2 linked regions of the Pleomorphomonas sp. T1.2MG-36 genome follow. The protein of the gene in region 1 interacts with the protein of each later gene in a pairwise test. Links are inferred from orthologs where the notes say so. Each region holds a gene or a part of one and is shown on either strand. Other genes may lie near its edges.

Region 1 (2,947 bases):
CAGCACCTCCTAGACATCCGGTCGTTCCTGCCTTTGCTGCTGCTCCTGCAGGCGCCCTGCGCCCTGGCGATGTTCCTTGTCGGCTTCGTCGCGGGACGACGGAAACTGCTGCAAAACCGCGACTTCTACGGGCCGTACCTGCGCCGCGCGGCCGTGCTGGGCGTGGCGGTCGGCTTGCCGGGCAACCTCGCCTACGCCTATGCCACGCAGTTCCTAGCTGGCACATCGCTCGAAACCGCCTGTCTGGCACTCTCCATCCTGACCTCGCCCTTCCTGACCGCCGCCGTCATCGCCGCCATGATGATGGCCTTCGATTCGGGCCGGATCGAACGGTGTCGCGGCTATCTGGCGAGCGCCGGGCGGATGGCCTTGTCCAACTATCTCGGGCAATCGGCGCTGTGCGCCCTGATCTTCCACGGCTACGGCCTGGGCCTGATCGGCCATCTCGGCCTGGCGGCGACGTTGGCCATCGCGGCCGCCCTTTTCGGAGCGCAGCTCCTGGCCAGCCAATGGTGGCTCGCACGGTTCCGCTATGGCCCGGTGGAGTGGCTCTTGCGGGCGCTTACGATTGGCCACTGGCCACAGCTCAGGGCCGATTGAGCACGACCGAGAAACTCGCCGTCGACGATGGAAAACGCTTCGGCGGCCTTTTCGCGTACCCGTGAGGCTGCGACACGGACACCCAAACCCATGGACATGCAGGAAAGAGATGGTGGGAGAAGTAGGACTCGAACCTACGAAGGCCTAGCCAGCGGATTTACAGTCCGCCCCCTTTGCCGCTCGGGACATTCTCCCATCCCGCTCCGCCGGAGCCCGAAGGCGTTGGCTGAACGGGCGCTCTTATGGCGACCATGCCGGGCGCTGTCAACCCCATGGCTCGATTGTTTTGTCGACAATGCAGTTGGGCGCGGACGGAAGCCGGGAACGCCGTGGGAGCCATCGGTGACCGATACTGAAGAAAAGGCGGGGCCACTGGCGCGGGAAGGGCGTCGCGGCTATAAGCGCCGCATGTCCGACGATACCTCCTCTTCTTCCAAGCGCCCGCCTAGACGTCCCGGCCGCCCGCAGGGCCGGCCTGACGGCAAATCCGGCCCCCGCGACTTCCGCCCCCGTCCCAAGCGCGAGCGCGAGGCCGGCGAGGCGCTGTGGCTCTACGGCCTCCACACGGTGGAGTTCGCGCTGAAGAATCCGCGCCGCGTCGCCGTGCGCCTCCTCGCCACGCGCAATGCCCAGGCTCGTCTTGCCGAGCGCTTCCCCGAGGGCAAGCTGCCGATCGCCGCCGAGGAGGCATCTCCCTACGTGCTCGACCGGCTGCTTGGGTCCGAGGCCGTTCACCAAGGTTGTGCGCTGGAGGTCCAGCCGCTCAAGCCGCTGACCACGCTGGAAATGGCCGGTGCGCGCGTAGTGTTGGCGCTCGACCAGGTCACCGATCCGCACAACGTCGGCGCCATCCTGCGCTCGGCCACCGCCTTCGCGGTCGACGCCGTGCTGACCACGACGCGCCACAGCGCCGCCGAATCCGGTGTGCTGGCCAAATCGGCCTCCGGCGCGCTCGACGTGGTGCCGGTGACCACCGTCCGCAATCTCGGCGACACGCTGGAGGAAATGAAGGCGGCCGGCTTCACCGTGGTCGGCCTCGATTCGGAAGCGCCCGAACCGCTCGACGAGGTGCGCCTTGCGGCGCCGGTCTGTTTGGTGCTTGGCGCCGAGGGCAAGGGCCTGCGCCAGCGCACCCGCGAACTCTGCGACGTGCTCGCCCGCATCGACATGCCCGGCGAAATCAAGAGCCTCAACGTCTCCAACGCCGCCGTGCTATCGCTCTATCTGGTCCGCAAGGCGCTCGGCTGAGACACAGAAGGGGCGCGGTCAGGGTTGCACCGGACCGTGCCTTCGGCTATTCGAAAACCCGCGCCGGCGTAGCACAGCGGTAGTGCAGCGGTTTTGTAAACCGAAGGTCGGGAGTTCAATCCTCTCCGCCGGCACCATTTTATTCTCGGTCATAAAGAAGATCAGGGTTTCATACCGATCGACTGCGCCGTGCTGATGGATGCCGGTGCGGTAGGGCAAATCTGTATTGGGCGTAGAGATTCTGGCGTCGCCATCGGCGGTCAAGCTGACACAGAAATCTGCCCGGTGACCGGTTGCGTCCTAGACCTCGTAATTCTCGCGGTTGTCGATCACGGTCCAGGGGAAGGCAGACGCCCAGCTTTTCCATTACCGGCCTTCGTAAATTGCGCGGTGCAAAACCCAAGTAATTAGGAATGTGAAATGGTTCCCAGTGCACGCATTTGGTGCGATAGTTACCGGGGATTGCGTGGGTACATTTCTGCCGCCGCGGTCCGTTTTCCCAGGGCGTCATTGAGAGACGAAAATGACAGAGAAAAAGCCGGACAGGCCGCAACCCAAGCCTGACCTCAACATTCCGAAGAGGCCCATCAGAACCTTTGATGAAGGTGCGTCCACACCGGGAACCAGAATGCAGGCGCCGAGAGAGGCGCCTCCGCCGCCAAAATCGTCGAAAAAGCCAGGCGCATGAAATAAATGGCCGACGAAGAGACGCGGGCCGATATCGCGGAAAGCGAACCAGAGACTTCCGAACTCGATCTGCGGGTGCATAAAATCCGCTTCGATGCTCTTTGGAACGCGCTTTACCATACGGCGCGTCGGCGTCGGCTTGAGGCCCTCGACCGGTTATTCAATTTTCTCGTTATCATTCTGGGAACAAGCGCAGCGGCCGACCTGGGCAAGTTGTTCTCGGTTGTCCCCTCTTGGCTTACCCCAGTACTTGCTTTCGCCGCAGCGACAGTTGGAGCAGCCCAGCTCGTCTATTCCCCTGGAAGTCGAGCACGTGATCATCAACTCCTTCAGAGTCGCTACTACAAAATCCTCGCGCAAATATCTGAACAACAGGATTACGCTGACAGATGCGCGGGTTGGGAAGGTGCAA
Region 2 (2,919 bases), on another replicon or contig:
ACGCCGATACGCAAGAGATGAACCGGCTACGTATGGAGAACCGCGCCAACATCGATGCCGCCCAATCCGAGATAGAGCGGAATGGGCGCGAGGAAGAGCGCCTCATGGATCTCTATCTCAAGGATGCAATCTCGATCGACACCGTGGAGGAGCGCGGTGACAAGCTCCGGGCGCGCAAGACGGAACTCGCCTCTTTCCTGGCAACGGCCGACGAACCGCCCCCGCTCCTGCATCCGGCCATGGCGAAGCAGCACCGGCTGCGTGTGCAGCAGCTCCATGAGGCTCTCCAGGACGATTGAAAGGAGAAGCGGATGGAGACTGCCGATATCATCCGATCGCTGGTCGAGGACATCATCCTCGACGCCGATGGACGGCAAGGTCGAGATCGATGTTCGCGGCGATCTTCGTGGAATCCTTACGCTTTCCGTACAAACGAAAAACCCCGCCGGAGAGCGGGGTTCATCGCAAATAAATATGGTTGCGGGGGCAGGATTTGAACCTGCGGCCTTCAGGTTATGAGCCTGACGAGCTACCGGGCTGCTCCACCCCGCGTCAAGCGCCGTGTTTGCGGCGACGGGCGGTATATAGCGGCTTGCCGGCGAAAGGGGAACCCCTGTCAGGCATTTTTTCGACTAAATAGACGAGGATGTTCAAAAAAACCAAATCGCTCTTCGAAAAACCCCGGATTTCCGGGCTTTCGTCGGGAGGCCCGCCTCATCTCACCGCGCCGCGGAAAGCACCTCCACAGTCATTTTCCGGCCACGGCCTCGATGGAGACGCTCAGTTCGGCGTCGTTTCAGTCCGTTGCGACGACATCGTCATCGCCGTCCCCCTCGAATGGCGCCGTCGCGGCCGGACGTCCGGCGGCCAGCACGCCCCTGAGCGCGAAGGCGATCTCGTCGGCGAGCGAACCCGGCCCGGCGATTCGCCCCGCCTCGCCATGCATCCAGGCGGCGAGCGCCGTCGCTTCGAAGGCCGGGCGGCGGGCAGCCAGCAATCCACCGATGATGCCGGCCAGCACGTCCCCCGATCCGGCGGTGGCAAGCGCCGCCGTGCCGTTCTCGTTGATGGCGGCGCGGCCATCGGGGTGGGCGATCACCGTATCCGGCCCCTTGAGCAGAACGACCGCGCCGGAGCGCTCGGCCGCCGCGCGGGCGCGATCGAGCTTCGAGCCGCCGATATCGGGAAAGAGACGGCCGAACTCCCCTTCATGCGGCGTCAGCACCACACCGCCGTCACGCGCCTTGATAAGCGCGAAGGCCTCGTCCGGGCGCCGCGCTGCCTGCGTGATGGCGTCGGCGTCGAGCACCAGAGCCATATGCCCCTCCAGCGCTCCACGAATGGCCGACCAGACGTCGTCGCCGAGGCCGAGCCCCGGTCCGAGCACGGCAGCCCTGAGCCTGGGCTCTCTGAGGAGTCCTGCAAGTTCCGACATGTCGGCGGCCGGCCTGACGACAAAGGCAGCGCGCCAAGCGGCAACCGTAGCCATGGCAGCCGGAGGCGTTGCCACCGTGACGATGCCGGCGCCGGCCCGAAGCGCCGCTTCTGCCGCGAGGCGAGCCGCGCCACAGGACGTGAGCGGCCCGGACGCCACCAGCGCCGCGCCGCGACTGTACTTGTGACTGTCGATGGCGGCTTCCGGCCAGCACTCCGCCCAGAGGCTTGGACCGTTGGCCACCGTCTCCGGGGCGATCTCGGCCAACACCCTCGGGTCGATGCCGATCTGGGCAAGGCGGACCCGGCCGCAGTGCGTGCGCCCAGGAAGAAGCAGATGGCCGGGCTTGCGGCGGAAGAAGGTCACCGTCTCGTCGGCGAGGATCGCCGTACCGCGAACCTCGCCGGTACGGCCGTCGATGCCGCTTGGAAGATCGACGGCGTAGACGCTCGCACCATTGGCCCGCGCCATGTTGACGGCAGCGATCAGTTCGGCATCCCGTCCCGAAACGTCACGGCTGAGGCCGGCGCCATAGAGCGCATCGACGATAACCTTGGCACCCTCGAAGAGATCGGCTGTCGCCGGCAGCGTCTCGCCGCGCCATGCCCGTTCGGCGCCGGCCGCATCTCCCTTGAGATCGCGAGCCGTCATCCCCTCCGGCAGGGCAAGGGCCACGCGCACGGCAAAGCCGCGTTGCTTGAGAACGCGGGCGATGACGAAGCCGTCGCCGCCATTGTTGCCCATGCCGCAGAGCACGATGGCCCGGGTGCCCTGGTTGAATCTGGCGCAGATGACGTCGGCTACGGCATAGCCGGCATTTTCCATCAGCCGTTCGCCGGGCATGCCGCCGGCGATGGTCAGCGCATCGGCGCGGCCCATCTCGGTCGGTGTAAGCAACGGTTCGCCCTGCATCCGGTTCACTCCCTGGCGACAGGCGCGATCCGCCTGTAGGTGGCTCCCTCCTCGTCTACACCCTTGGGCTGAAAGCAACAATTCCCTCGGCCCACGAGGCTCGACAGGCGCCAGCCGGCTGGCCGATATCGGCCAATATTCTCCTAACGAGGCGGCAACTTGCCTAATAGAGTCCCATTTGCACAAGATTTAGGCCGCTTCATTGGGCAATCTCCATTACTTTTCCCTCCTTCTCACTGGCGATCGCCTCATTTTTCGCCAGGAACCGGCACGGGGCCGAACTGGCACGTCGAATGCTTGAGAGGGTGCGTCTCGGTCGGCGCAGGGTGGAAAAATCGCCTCGCGCGGGCGCCAGGAGCAACGGAGACAAGGGGTCGATGAAAAAAATCGAGGCTATCATTAAGCCCTTCAAGCTGGACGAGGTGAAGGAAGCGCTGCAGGAAGTGGGGCTTCAGGGCATCACCGTCACCGAAGCCAAGGGCTTCGGCCGGCAGAAGGGCCATACCGAGCTCTATCGGGGCGCCGAATATGTCGTCGACTTCCTGCCGAAGGTGAAGATCGAGGTCGTCATG

What was found. Proteins that work in one complex are often made in the same cells at the same time.
Region 2: the proteins of QQZ18_RS08810 (region 1) and QQZ18_RS11775 interact in binary tests that used the Escherichia coli proteins (3 or more experiments, as listed by UniProt). The link is inferred for Pleomorphomonas sp. T1.2MG-36 from one-to-one orthologs.

What each region holds. Positions count from the first base shown.
Region 1 is NZ_CATNLY010000012.1:409,294-412,240, reverse strand. What follows is about bases 54-2,928. They hold QQZ18_RS08810 (TrmH family RNA methyltransferase), read left to right. Parts: upstream 54-1,008; coding sequence 1,009-1,848; downstream 1,849-2,928. Other genes in these bases: QQZ18_RS08800 (hypothetical protein), read left to right, coding at 2,542-2,928; QQZ18_RS08820 (DUF418 domain-containing protein), read left to right, coding at 54-600. Outside these bases: more of QQZ18_RS08820, read left to right, coding at 1-53; more of QQZ18_RS08800, read left to right, coding at 2,929-2,947. UniProt on the Escherichia coli protein: Specifically methylates the ribose of guanosine 2251 in 23S rRNA.
Region 2 is NZ_CATNLY010000023.1:64,390-67,308, forward strand. Bases 73-2,919 are described here. They hold QQZ18_RS11775 (NAD(P)H-hydrate dehydratase), read right to left. Parts: upstream 2,348-2,919; coding sequence 797-2,347; downstream 73-796. Other genes in these bases: QQZ18_RS11765 (hypothetical protein), read left to right, coding at 73-299; QQZ18_RS11780 (P-II family nitrogen regulator), read left to right, coding at 2,725-2,919. In the rest of the region: more of QQZ18_RS11765, read left to right, coding at 1-72. UniProt on the Escherichia coli protein: Bifunctional enzyme that catalyzes the epimerization of the S- and R-forms of NAD(P)HX and the dehydration of the S-form of NAD(P)HX at the expense of ADP, which is converted to AMP.